2 linked regions of the Prochlorococcus marinus subsp. marinus str. CCMP1375 genome follow. The protein of the gene in region 2 interacts with the protein of the main gene of each other region in a pairwise test. Links are inferred from orthologs where the notes say so. Each region holds a gene or a part of one and is shown on either strand. Other genes may lie near its edges.

Evidence for each region.
Region 1: the proteins of gyrB (region 2) and gyrA interact in binary tests that used the Escherichia coli proteins (3 or more experiments, as listed by UniProt). The link is inferred for Prochlorococcus marinus subsp. marinus str. CCMP1375 from one-to-one orthologs.

The regions. Positions count from the first base shown.
Region 1 is NC_005042.1:1,063,910-1,070,085, forward strand. The notes cover bases 2,959-6,159. They hold gyrA (DNA gyrase subunit A), read right to left. Parts: upstream 5,778-6,159; coding sequence 3,159-5,777; downstream 2,959-3,158. Other genes in these bases: crtL (lycopene beta cyclase), read right to left, coding at 2,959-3,162. Also shown: PRO_RS05595 (2-isopropylmalate synthase), read right to left, coding at 1-277; PRO_RS05600 (1,4-alpha-glucan branching protein domain-containing protein), read left to right, coding at 362-1,927; more of crtL, read right to left, coding at 1,933-2,958. UniProt on the Escherichia coli protein: A type II topoisomerase that negatively supercoils closed circular double-stranded (ds) DNA in an ATP-dependent manner to maintain chromosomes in an underwound state.
Region 2 is NC_005042.1:1,641,450-1,649,728, reverse strand. What follows is about bases 53-3,051. They hold gyrB (DNA topoisomerase (ATP-hydrolyzing) subunit B), read left to right. Parts: upstream 53-563; coding sequence 564-2,540; downstream 2,541-3,051. Other genes in these bases: PRO_RS08830 (fluoride efflux transporter FluC), read left to right, coding at 2,833-3,051; PRO_RS08835 (hypothetical protein), read left to right, coding at 2,550-2,879; miaA (tRNA (adenosine(37)-N6)-dimethylallyltransferase MiaA), read right to left, coding at 53-393. Outside these bases: more of miaA, read right to left, coding at 1-52; more of PRO_RS08830, read left to right, coding at 3,052-3,264; PRO_RS08825 (fluoride efflux transporter FluC), read left to right, coding at 3,257-3,631; mgtE (magnesium transporter), read left to right, coding at 3,664-5,079; PRO_RS08815 (RpoD/SigA family RNA polymerase sigma factor), read left to right, coding at 5,202-6,188; PRO_RS08810 (alpha/beta fold hydrolase), read right to left, coding at 6,173-7,084; 8-oxo-dGTP diphosphatase MutT, read left to right, coding at 7,115-8,266. UniProt on the Escherichia coli protein: DNA gyrase negatively supercoils closed circular double-stranded DNA in an ATP-dependent manner to maintain chromosomes in an underwound state.

The DNA of each region.
Region 1 (6,176 bases), 580 kb from region 2 along the record:
CTTCAGCACATGCCTTAATATCTGCCTTAGATGCCCTTGCTAATCCACAAATAATCGGACCCTCTTCTCCTCCTACTTGATCAGCAATCCTTTGAACAGCTTTAAAATCCCCTTGACTAGCATAAGGGAATCCAGCTTCAATTATATCTACACCTAATCTTGCAAGCTGTTGAGCAATCGCAAGCTTCTCTTCCAAGTTAAGGCTTGCACCAGGAGACTGCTCGCCATCCCTTAGTGTCGTATCAAAAATAAGAACTCGGCCTGGATCTTTGGCCATAAACTTTCCTATTTAATTAATTAATGTTTTTATTCTAACTATATTTCTATAACATCCTAAATTCAATGAACCTGTTTTTAGAACTTGGCAAAAGGCAAACTAGCCATAGTCCTCCACGCTCACCTGCCATACGTCAGGTCGAAGGTACCCGGCTCTTTAGAAGAAGACTGGTATTTTCAGGCACTTATGGAGTGTTATTTACCTCTATTAAAAATTCTTGAAGACTCTGCCAAGGCGAAAGATTTAAATCCAAAGCTGACTATTTCACTTTCTCCAACACTTCTTTCTCTTCTCAATGATGAAGAATTAAAGACAAGATTCCCAAAATGGTTAAAAGTTAGATTGAATTTGCTAACGAGTGTAGAAAGATCACAAAAAGAAGCAGCAGATTTCTTAGCCAAGAATATAAATATTCAATTAGATAATTGGTCAAACTGTGAAGGGGATCTAATAAAAAGATTTTCAAATTTAGAAGACTTACAAGTATTGGATATTCTTACTTGTGCGGCAACACATGGATACCTTCCCCTGCTTAGAGAAAATATAGAATGTGTTAACGCTCAATTATCAACAGCTGTAAGAGAACATTTTCGTTTCTTTGGGAAAACACCACAAGGAATTTGGCTTCCTGAATGCGCTTATTACGAAGGTTTAGATAGTTTAATGAGTCAAAATGGTCTTCGTTATTCAATATTAGATGGTCATGGTATTTTGCATGCAAAACCTAGGCCAAGATATGGAATATATGCACCTATTTGTACAAAAAATGGTGTTGCATTTTTTGGTCGAGATAGTGATTCAACACTTCCAGTTTGGTCTTCCAGGCAAGGCTATCCTGGAAACGGAGAATATAGAGAATTTCATCGAGATCTAGGTTGGGATCTTCCTTTAGAGATACTAAATAAAAATGGAATTAAGGAACCTCGGCCACTTTGCTTAAAGCTTAATAAAGTAACTAGTCAACAAACATCACTTAATAAAAAAGATTTTTACAAACCAGAAGTTGCAGCAAATACAGTTAGAAAACATGCTCTTGATTATCTTTTAGGAAGGAAGCTACAGCTTCAAAAGCTTTACCAAGCTATTGATCAATCCCCAGTACTAATTGCACCTTTTGATGCTGAACTTTTTGGACATTGGTGGTTTGAAGGGCCTTCCTTCTTGTACGAAATATTCAAACAAGCCAATGAACAAGAAATTGAATTTACAAGATTAAATGACGTTCTTAGAGAAACTCCGAGCATACAATTATGCGAGCCATGTCCATCAAGCTGGGGACAAGGAGGCTTTCACAAGTATTGGCTTAATGCAAGCAACTCATGGTTGATCTCAGAATGGAGTAAAGCAGGGCGAGCAATGATTGAAATATGTAATGTTGGCGTAGAAAAAAAATCAGACCTCAGAGTAATTCAGCAAGCTGCAAGAGAATTACTTCTCTCACAATCTTCAGACTGGAGCTTTATCCTTAGAGCAGGAACAACTACAGAATTAGCCAAAGAAAGAATAAATAGACATTTAAAAAGATTTTGGTCTTTAATTGAGAGTTTAGAAAATAAGGAAACCTTTTCAGAATCAACATTAATTGATTTTGAAGAAGAAGATTCTATTTTCCCTTTAATACAGGCGAATGACTGGAAAACATTAAGTTAATGCCTTCAAGTAATAACAACTCCTATCATTCCTAGCTTTACTTTTAATGGTGAAATAGTAAAAAGCTTTAACATAACTAAAATCAACTCAGGCAAAGGGAGTGTATTTGCCAAAAACCTAGACCAATCTTTTTTAGGGAGTCTGAAGAAAGTAGAAAAGAAACTCCTTAAGAGAGCTTCATCAAAACTCATTAATCTCTTTAATCCAAACTGATATAAGCGATGTCTCTGAATCAATTCTTTAGTCCATAAAACATTCCAGCCTTTTTTTGATAATGCTTCTGAATTTAAAGGAGGTTCAATTGACAATGATTCAGATAATTCTTTAGCAAGATCCGGAGCTCTTCTTAAAAGGGCTCCAACCATATACCCAGATGCAGGGTGGACCATGCTCGCAGAACCCCCAAAAGCCAGTAAAGACTGATTCCTATCAGGTAAAGGAAGGTTCATTGGAAACAAGCAATATTCTTCATGAACAACTTTTGTAATTTGTATATCACGATGAGCAAGCCTTGCCAGCATTCTCTTTTTTAAAGTGCTCCATGAAACTGGAGGAGAGTAAGCCAGTGAAGTTTCTTCCACAAAATATAAATCTTCTCCAAAATCCATTGCATATAAAAAAGAAGGGGGATCTTTTAATTCTTTTTCTGTCAAATGATCAGATCTAAAATCCATGAGAACAAATTGATCTTTATCAACAGGAGGAGAATTAAATTTCCCTACAACCCCATAAGCAGACTGCTTGGCAACAGGACCTTGATTAGGCCTCTTAACAAAAGGACTTCTATGCCCACTCGCATCTATTACAATTCTTGCCCTATAGGTATTACCTGAAGAACAAATGACTTCAGTAATTTGATCTACAAAACGAATATCTTCTGCAGTTTCAATAGCCCAATCAAGTCCTGCACACTTTTCTAAGAGTGCATTTTGAAAAGATGCTTGATCAAAAAGACCATAATCATATTCATGTAAAACTGGATTTGGCTCATTTTTGTCAACATCTTTCCCAAAATAACTAACTGTATTTTGCCAGCGATGTCCTAATAAAGAAGCCATACCTAAAGACTCAAGTTCTTCAGCCCAAATCCCGTAAGTATTAGGCCAAGGTTTTTTAGGAGGATGAGAAGCTAGAGCACTTATATGCAAACCTTGTTGAATTAACTCAGAGGCAATACAAAGAGCCGCAGGCCCTGCTCCCATAACTAATACATCTGAACAATTTTTCAATTTCAATCTTTGGGTGGTGTGTCGGCTCCGGAATCAGAATTGGAGCTCAAAGAATCACTATTGACTTCTTCATCAGCTAACTGAGGAGGAACTAAAACAATCTCAGATAAATGATCGCCTGAATCAAGACGCTGCAACCTAACACCAGTTGCGGCTCTTGATTGCTGAGAAATCTTGTCCGCACTTGTTCGAACAATTACTCCCTTTTCACTAACTAATAACACTTCCTCTCCTTTATCAAGAACCTTTAACCCAACCAATTCATCAGTATCACTCCTGAATTTCATTGCTCTTAGGCCCATGCCAGATCTTTTCTGCAATCTAAATTGAGTAACAGGTACTCTTTTCCCTAATCCATCAGCAGATGCAACTAGTATCCATGGTCCTTCATATTGCCCATTTGAATTAATTGCTTCATCGTCATTAGTACTAGCAATACGATCAGCAAGTTCCTTAGAAAGAACATCCATGCTAACCAATGAATCACCATCTCTCAAATTCATTGACCTAACTCCTCTTGCTGTTCTTCCTAAAGGTCTTAATTCATTATCATTTAAACGAAAATGAATTGTCATCCCTGCCTTTGATCCAATAAGGACACTATCTGCTGAAGAGGCTAATCTTACCCAGCGCAATGCGTCACCATCTTCAAGATTTATAGAAATAAGTCCATTAGCTCTGATTTTGCTAAATGCAGAAACAGGAGTTCGTTTAATAAATCCTCCAATAGTTAACATCAACAAATAATTATCGTCATCAAATGAAGAGACTGAAATCAATGATGTAATTGATTCTTCACGAGGTATTGGTAAAAGTTGAACAACTGGTGTCCCTTTTGCCGCTCTACTGCATTGAGGGACGCGATATGCAGGAACACTATATGAAACTCCTCTAACACTAAAAAGAAGCAAATTATCATGATCATTGCAACTAATAAAGAGTTTTACCTCTTCTTCACCTTGACTTCTTGTCCCAGACTTTCCTCTAGTTCCACGACTTGTAGCTTCAAATTCGTTGACAGGCATTCTTTTTAAATAACCAGTTTCTGTTAACAGAACAACTGATCTCTCATTAGCAATTAAATCTATATCTTCAAGACCACTTCCTAAATCTAAAATCTCTGTTCTTCTAACCTGAGGAAATTTTTCTTTTATACTAATTAACTCTGTTTTAATGATTTCATAAACTCTACTTTTATTAGAAAGAATATCTTTAAAATCACTTATTTTAACTAATAGGTCTTCATGCTCAAGTCTTATTTTATCTGATTCTAAGGCTGTTAGCCTTCTTAATTGCATCTGAAGTATAGCATCTGCCTGAACATCAGTTAGTCCATGGATTTCCTGCAATTGTTTCTTTGCAACAGAAGTATCTGAAGCAGATCTAATTAAAGCAATTATTTCATCAAGTTGATCTAAAGCAAGAAGGAGACCTAATAATAAATGATTGCGTTCTTCTGCCTTACGAAGTAAATACTTTGTTCTTTTTTCTATTGTTATTACTCGAAAATCTAGAAAAACATTTAGCATCCTCAATAATGAGAGTGTAATAGGCTCGCCATCAACTAATGCAAGCATATTTGCACTAAAATTTGATTGTAAAGGCGTTAATTTAAAAAGGTTATTTAATACAACCTGAGGATAAGAGTCCCTTCTTAATTCAACTACTATTCTCATTCCATCGCGATCACTCTCATCCCTTATATCCGATATACCCTCAAGTTTCTTATCATTAACCATATAAGCAATGCGTTCAATCAATGCAGCCTTATTTGTCTGATAAGGCAACTGCGTAATAATAATTGCATCTCTATCAGGCCTCCCAGGTATTTCAAGAGTTTCTATTTCTGCAACACCTCTCATAGTTACAGAACCTCTTCCTGATAAATATGTTTCTCTGATACCACTCCTTCCTAAGATTTGACCTCCTGTGGGGAAATCTGGGCCTGGAATAATTTTCATTATCTCCTGATCATTTAAATCGGGGTTAGCAATTAAGGCCATCAAGCCATCAATCAATTCGCCCAAATTATGTGGTGGGATATTCGTAGCCATTCCAACTGCAATGCCTGAAGATCCATTTAGAAGAAGTTGAGGAATCCTTGCTGGTAATACAGTCGGCTCTTGTTGAGATCCATCAAAGTTATCGATAAAGTCAACTGTCTCAGATTCAATATCTTCAAGCAAGCTATCTTGAGTCAATGAGCGCAACCTGGATTCTGTATATCTCATTGCAGCGGGAGGATCATTATCAATAGAACCAAAATTCCCATGCCCATCAATTAAAGGCATTTGCATAGAAAAGTCTTGGGCCATTCGCACTAAAGCGTCATAAACAGCTGTATCTCCATGAGGATGGTATTTTCCTAGAACCTCTCCAACAACTCGAGCACACTTTCTATAAGGCCTATCGCTAGTCAGGCCAAGTTCATACATTGCATAAAGAATCCTTCTATGAACTGGCTTCAAACCATCTCTAGCGTCGGGCAAAGCTCTACCAACGATTACACTCATCGCGTATTCCAAATAAGATCGCGACATCTCGTTGCGCAAATCTGTCTGAATGATCCGATCTTCTAACTCATCTGGAACTCCACCAGTGGGTTCCGTTGGATCAGCCATGCAAAACACTCTTTCTTATTAGTTCTATTTTATCTCGAAATAAGCTCAATTGTTGGTACAAAATACTAAATTCATTTGTACAATTTGATTTGCCCACTCTTCCTTTTGGGCTAAGGGTTAAGGCTATAGAATTTAAAACAGAAATTCAAGCACTCTATTAAAAGCATAAGATTATAAATTAGCTAAGGCATAGAGTCATATAAACTAATACTATGAGCAGATTTGTCTTCTATAATAAGAACCAAATATAGTACTAGGCAATTAAAATAATTAAGATTTCGCTATGCTTTAGAGCTAAATTAAATATGTTCAATAATTAAAATATAATTAAATTTCCTATAAAACTAATTCATTTAGACATAACTATTAGGTCTTACTATCTCTTTATTACTAGGCCAA
Region 2 (8,279 bases):
TCTAAACTCTTTCCGGAGTTTTTCTTGTGCTGGAACAGATGGTGGGCATAAACCACTTGTTAGAGATTTTAAATAGAGGCCACTTCCGCCGACCAAAAAGCCACACTTTTCTTTGCTAAAAATATTCTTTAGGCTCAACTCTGCTTCTTTTTTGAATTCATGCAATGTGATGGGGTTATTAGGATCTTTAAGATCTAGTAGATAATGCTTTATTTCTTCTTGCTGCTCTATCGTTGGTTTAGCAGTACCAATATTCATTCCTTTATATAATTGACGTGAATCAATATTGTGAATACTTACTTTTATCTTTTTGGCTATTTGTATAGCTAGATCAGTTTTCCCGCTTGCTGTTGGTCCAAGCAAAACTATTACCAATGGTTTTGGGTTTTGCATGAGCAAAAAAGATGAAGAGGTTAGTGAGTTGTTGTTTTCAAATGTTTTTTGTTTTGTTAGCCATTTCTTTCAAGCCTTTCTGGGAAAGCAGTGGTAAATTGAACTTGCCAGGTGAGGTTTCTGGTAAATAAATTGTTTCACAACAACCTTCCTGGGTATTTATTAGTCGAATGAGAGAAGACTCCACTGTTCAAAAAGTTCAAGCTGCTTATGGAGCTGAACAGATTCAAGTACTTGAGGGATTGGAGCCGGTCAGGAAAAGGCCAGGTATGTATATAGGATCTACAGGTCCAAGAGGTTTGCACCACCTTGTTTATGAAGTTGTAGATAATGCTGTTGATGAGGCTTTGGCAGGTCATTGCAATGAAATAGTTGTGGTTCTTTGTAGTGATGGTTCAGCATCTATTAGTGATAATGGTCGTGGTATTCCTACTGATGTTCATCCAAAGACGGGTAAAAGTGCATTAGAGACAGTTTTGACTGTTTTGCATGCAGGAGGAAAATTTGGAAGTGGCGGGTACAAAGTTTCTGGTGGGTTGCATGGTGTTGGTGTTTCGGTAGTAAATGCGCTTAGTGAATGGGTTGAAGTAACTGTTAGGAGGCAAGGCCATATTCATAATCAAAGATTTGAAAGAGGTGCCCCTATAGGAAATCTTCGCTCTACAAAACAACCAGTATCTGAAAAGAAATTGACAGGAACCAAAGTAAATTTTAAGCCTGATACAGACATATTTACTACTGGAATTGTTTTTGATTACTCAATCTTGTCGTCAAGATTGAGAGAATTGGCCTATTTAAATGGCGGAGTCAAGATAGTTTTTCGCGATGAACGTCAATCTGTTTCTGATAAAGAAGAAAAAGCTTATGAAGAAGTTTACTTTTATGAGGGAGGTATCAAAGAATATGTTGCTTATATGAATTCTGAAAAAGATGCATTACATCCAGAGATCATATATGTCAATTCTGAGAAAGAAGGTGTTCAAGTTGAAGCTGCTCTTCAATGGTGCATAGATGCATATTCTGATAGTATTCTTGGCTTTGCAAATAATATTCGTACAGTTGATGGAGGAACTCATATTGAAGGGTTGAAAACTGTATTAACTCGTACACTTAATTCATTTGCTCGTAAGAGAGGTAAGCGTAAAGATGGTGATTCAAATCTTGCAGGTGAAAATATTAGAGAAGGACTGACAGTTGTTCTTTCAGTTAAAGTCCCAGAACCTGAATTTGAAGGTCAGACTAAGACTAAATTAGGAAATACTGAAGTTAGAGGAATTGTTGACAGCCTTGTAGGGGAATCCTTAGCACAATATTTAGAATTTAATCCTTCAGTTATTGATTTAATTTTAGAGAAAGCTATTCAAGCTTTTAATGCAGCTGAGGCTGCAAGACGTGCACGTGAACTTGTACGTAGAAAAAGTGTTCTTGAAAGTACTACTTTGCCTGGTAAATTGGCTGATTGTAGCTCACGAGATCCATCAGAGTCAGAGATATATATAGTAGAGGGTGATTCGGCTGGAGGTTCTGCTAAACAAGGAAGAGATAGAAGATTTCAAGCTATTCTTCCTTTAAGAGGAAAGATATTAAATATTGAAAAAACTGATGATGCAAAGATATACAAAAATACTGAGATACAGGCTTTAATTACTGGGCTTGGATTAGGTATTAAAGGCGAGGATTTTTCACTCAAGAATTTAAGATATCATAGAGTTGTCATCATGACTGATGCAGATGTTGATGGAGCACATATTCGTACACTATTATTAACTTTCTTTTATCGTTATCAAAAAGAATTAGTAGAAGGTGGCTATGTTTATATTGCGTGTCCTCCTCTTTATAAAGTTGAAAGAGGAAAGAATCATACTTATTGTTATAACGAAGGAGATTTACAGAAAACTATCACTAGTTTTGGGGAGAAAGCTAATTACACTATTCAGCGGTTTAAGGGTTTAGGGGAAATGATGCCAAAACAATTGTGGGAAACAACTATGGATCCTTCAACGAGAATGATGAAAAGAGTAGAAATTGAAGATGCCTTAGAAGCAGACAGAATTTTTACTATTCTCATGGGCGATAAAGTGGCTCCTAGAAGAGAATTCATAGAAACCCACAGTGTTGAGCTTGACATGGCTTCTTTAGATATTTAAAGGTTAGATATGCGATTTTTTTTTCGTTGGGGGTGTTTGCTAATACTTGCTTTAGTTGCACCTATTGCTCTACCTGCAGGAGGTGCTAATCGAAATAAGAATGAATGTGTTTATAGTCAATCTAAAGGATTTTATTTTGCTGGAGATTCCTGTTTCTTATTATCTAGCCCTTCTTTAAAAGCTTCTTCTTTACGTAATCTTGAAGTAGGCACCCCTCTGAAAATTTTGAGAATTTGGGAAAATGAAGAAGGAGAAAGTTGGGCTCAAGTGAAATTGTTGAATTATAACTTGGATGATATTTCTACTCAGGAAGTTGCTAGGGGTTGGATTAGTGTTTGATGGGCTTAGTACTTATAAGTCTTTTTTTCTAGTTGCATTTGGTGCTGTACCTGGCGCAATTTGCAGAATGAAAATATCCGATAATTTATTTAGAAATAAGCATAATCTTTGGGGCATTTTATTAGTAAATTCAAGTGCATGTCTCCTACTTGGTTTTTTTTTGGCGAAGCAGAATTATATACATTATATAAATAATGATCAGCCATTATATTTATTATTATGTGTAGGCTTTTTAGGAAGTTTTAGCACTTTTTCGTCATTAATTCTTGAGATTTACTATTTATTTGTTGATCAGCAATGGATGGAACTTTTTCTTTTTACTTTTACTTCAATAGGTCTTGGCATAATATTTATTTCTTTAGGATCTCATTTATTTAATGCATAGCAAATTAAATATTCAATCTAAACAACTTTATAAGATATTTCTTCTTATTGTTGGTTCAATATTAGGTGCTATTTTACGTTGGAAACTAAATAATTATTTTTGGGTAAATATCTCTGGTGCGGCATTACTTGGATTGATTGTTGGCTTGAGAGCTGGTTCGCGCATACAATTTTTTCTTGTGATCGGTTTTTGTGGTTCGTTTACAACTTTTAGTGGATGGATACTTGATGTCTTTGACTTGTTTAGAACTGGTTTCTTCTGGAAGGCAGCTGGCTTAATTTGTTCTAATTTGCTTGGAGGGTTTACTGCTTTAAGCGTGACTTTTTGGATTGGTAGAAAAATTCGACATTTATTTATACCTCAATAGTCATAAAATATTTAAGCCTGTTTGGTGCGCCAATGAATCAAGGTGGGATAGGTGCACCTATTGATGGTGAAGCCTCTGTGACTGGAGCTCAAATTGCAGAGGTGGTGACTCAACAGTTGGAAGCAATGCTTTCTGCAGGAAATTATGATGGAGTCAAGACTTTACTGAAGCCAGTTCAGCCTGTAGATATTGCAGAATCGATTGGTAATCTTCCTTTAATATTGCAGGCATTAGCATTTCGATTGCTAAGCAAAAATGAAGCTATAGAAGTTTATGAATACTTAGATCCTGCAGTACAACAAAGTCTTCTTGATCGTCTTCGCTCTGGTGAGGTACTTGAATTGGTCGAAAGGATGTCACCAGACGACAGAGTGAGATTATTTGATGAATTACCAGCAAAAGTTGTTCGTAGATTGCTAGCTGAATTAAGCCCTGATGAAAGACGTGTGACGGCGGAATTGTTGGGCTATGAAGCAGAAACTGCTGGACGTCTAATGACCACCGAGTTTATAGATTTAAAGGAATTTCACACAGCAGTTGAGGCTTTGAAAATTGTTAGACGTCGAGCGCCTTATACAGAAACTATTTATAGCCTTTACGTTACTGATCGAGAGAGACATTTAACTGGGATCTTGTCATTAAGAGATTTAGTGACTGCAGATCCTGAAAGCAGAATTGGAGATGTAATGACTCGAGAAGTAGTAAATGTACAAACTGATACTGATCAAGAAGAAGTTGCTAGAGCAATACAAAGATATGATTTTTTAGCATTACCAGTTGTGGACCGAGAAAAACGCTTGGTTGGCATTGTGACTGTTGATGATGTAATTGATGTAATAGAGCAAGAGGCTACGAGGGACATTTATGCGGCGGGTGCTGTACAAGCTGGAGATGAGGATGATTATTTTCAAAGCAATTTATTTGCAGTAGCTCGTCGAAGAGTTGTTTGGCTTGTTGTTTTGGTTCTTGCTAATGGATTGACTACCAAAGTAATTGCAACTAACGATGATGTATTGAAACAGGTTGTTTTGTTAGCAGCGTTTATACCTTTGTTAATTGGCACTGGAGGAAACGTTGGTGCTCAGAGTTCAACAGTTGTTATAAGAGGATTAAGTACTCAGCGAATCCAGACTCTTGGGTTGCTTAAAGCTGTCTTTAGGGAAACTATTGCTGGTGCTTTGCTGGGATTGTTAATGCTTTTAATTGTTGTTCCATTTGCTTGGTGGCAAGGTCAAGGTCCTTTAGTAGGCACTGCTGTTGGAATAAGTCTCATGTGTATAACTACTTTGGCGGCAACTGCTGGAGCTTCTTTGCCCTTGTTATTTCATCGAATGGGGCTAGACCCTGCACTAATGTCGGCTCCATTTATTACGACCGCAACTGATGTGGCAGGCGTATGGATTTATTTGAAAACTGCTTCATGGCTTCTTTCGAGCATGGCGAATTAAACTCTGGAGTAGGTATTTACACCTAAAAAAAACTTTTTTTCAAGTATTTTTTTGTGCTTTACAGTTCTTAATGATATTCTTTACAAAACTCAATAGAGTTTCATTCAGCCAGTTTTTAAGAAATGTCCTCTTACAATCCTTTGATTGTTCCTGCAAAAAAGAGTGCTACTGAAATTGATTTAGTTAGATCTTATCTAAGAGATATAGGTCGAGTTCCTCTTTTGACTAATGAGCAAGAAATAACTTTAGGACGTCAAGTTCAAGAGCTTATCTCTTTGGAAAAATTGGAAAGAGAACTTGAAAGCACTAATGGAAAGAAACCCTCAAAAGAAGACTTAGCAATAGATGCTGGAATTTCAGTTCGAGAGCTTAGTAAGAGATTGAAGCGTGGTGTTCGCGCAAAAGAGAGAATGGTCTCCGCCAACTTGAGATTAGTTGTAAGTGTTGCCAAAAAATATACAAAGAGAAATATGGAACTTTTGGATTTAATTCAAGAGGGAACAATTGGCTTGGTGCGTGGAGTGGAAAAGTTCGACCCTGCTCGAGGATACAAATTTTCTACCTATGCCTATTGGTGGATTAGACAAGGAATCACAAGAGCTATTGCTGAAAAAAGTAGGATTATACGTTTACCAATTCATATTACTGAGCTTTTAAATAAATTAAAGAAAGGTCAGAGAGAGTTAAGTCAGCATTTGGAACGAACACCAACTATGCAAGAACTTTCTGCTTATGTCGAAATCCCAGTTGAAGAGGTAAAAGATTTAATGTTTAGGGCAAGTCAACCAGTTAGTCTTGAATCCAAAGTTGGCGATGGTGAAGATACTTCCTTATTGGATTTGTTAGCTATTGATACTGATTTACCTGATCAGCAAATTGAGCTGGATTGTATGAAAGGTGATTTAGAAGTTCTTTTGCAAAAGTTGCCTGAGTTGCAAAACAGGGTTTTAAGGATGCGGTTTGGAATTAATGGTGAAGAACCTATGACACTCACTGGTATTGGGAGGATGCTTGGCATTAGTCGAGATCGAGTTAGAAATCTTTTACGAGATGGTCTGAAAGGCTTACGGCAGTATGGTCATCAAGTTGAAGCCTATGTAGCCTGTTGAATAATCTTGATTAAAACAGGATTGACTTCTTCAGGGTTCTCATCGTGAGGGCAATGCCCACATTCTTTGATTATTGTTATTGATTGAATACATTTAATAGAAGAGTACCAATTCTCTGCTTCGGCAATTGGTTCCCAAGGATCATCTTTTCCCCATATTAAATAAACAGGCAATGAAAGTTGTTCCATTAATTCAGGTGCTAAGTAATCATTAAATATATTTATAAAACCATGAAATGCTTCTGATGCTCCTGCCCTCTTAGTAGGTCTATAAAGCATATTAATTAACTCTTCATCGATATTTTTACCACTTGGGTAGGCTATTTGAAGAACTTTTTTAATAAATGATTGCCTTGCCGCATTTTTGAACAAGTTTCTACTTAGCCACCTTTGCCTAGTTATTAATTTAAGTATAGGTCTTATAGATCTTTCCCAAACTGGCTTATTTAATAGTTGTTTATCATCCATTAAACGTTGAGCACAATTAATTAAAATAACACCTTTACAATGATTACCTAAAATTTGAGCTGCTCTTAGAGCAATGACTCCACCAATGGAATTACCAATTAATAAAACAGGTTTCTTTATAATTGAACGTGAAAAATCTGCAATTTGTTCGCCCCAATTGTCGAAGTTATAACAAAAATTGTTGTTTGTTTTTTTTTCCCCCAATAGCTTTGAAGGTGGCTGACTACTTTCTCCAAACCCAATTAAATCAATTGAATAACATGGCGCAATTGTTCCTAGAATAGTTTGGTTTTTTCGCCAATGTTCTTTATTAGCTCCAAAACCATGAATTAACAAAATTGAAAAAGGCTCGTTGTTTTCAGTTCCTTCTTTTTTCCAAGCAACTTCCAATTTATTCCAGTTTGAAAAATGGGTTTTCGTGTTAGTCAAGATAATTATGCGTTAGAAGTTTTTGAGAGCATGAACCAGATAGAAGATATGCGATCTTCTCTTCTCAATTGGTTCAAATTGAATGGTAGACATTGGATTCCTTGGAAAGTCAAAAGTGATGGGAATGTGCCGAAAATCCAAGAAAAATTGCCTGTATATCCTATTTGGGTTGCTGAGGTAATGCTCCAACAAACCCAATTGAAGGTTGTTTTGCCTTATTGGGAAAAATGGATGAGAACCTTTCCTATTTTGCCAGATTTCGCGCATGCTTTAGATCATGAGGTGTTATTGCTTTGGCAGGGTCTTGGTTATTATTCTCGGGCACATAGGATGCATCAAGCATCAAAAAAATTGCTTGATATTATTGGGCATGCTGATTCCTTAGATCCAGATTCGTGGCCTAGTGATATAGATAGTTGGATAGCCTTACCTGGCATTGGTAGAAATACAGCTGCTAGTATCATTTCTTCAGCGTTTAATGTTCCCGCATCTTTATTGGATGGCAATGTAAAAAGAATCCTTGCCAGGTTGATTGGGAGTAAGAAAATATTGTCCAAAGATTCTGCAAGGCTTTGGAAATTAAGTGATTTGTTATTGGATAATCACGAACCTAGAAATTTTAATCAAGCGCTTATGGATCTTGGCTCAACAGTTTGTACAATCAAAAGCCCAAAATGTTGTTGCTGTCCTTGGAAAAAATATTGCTTGGCTTATCATCAAGGAAATCCAACAGAATTTCCAATTAAAGGTCCTAAAAAATTGTTACCCGATTTCGTTATTGGTATTGGATTAATTTTCAATGATTTAGGCGAAATTTTAATTGCTCAAAGGAAGAGCAATCAAAGCATGGGAGGTATGTGGGAATTTCCTGGAGGTAAACAAGAAGAGGGAGAATCAATTGAATATACAATTATTAGAGAGCTTCAAGAAGAGTTAGGTATTAAAGTTAGAGTGGGAAATATTTTGCTTGAATTTGATCATTCTTATACTCATAAGAAACTTCATTTTGTAGTTTATTTTTGTGAATTAATTTCTGGTGTCCCTAAGCCTTTAGCAAGTTTGCAATTGAAGTGGGTTAAATCGCATGAATTAGTAAATTATCCTTTTCCAGCTGCTAATAAAAAAATGATATCTGCTTTAAAAAAGTATCTACTTTTGTCTAAAGATAGTGAAGCTTTATAGAGGCTTCTATTAT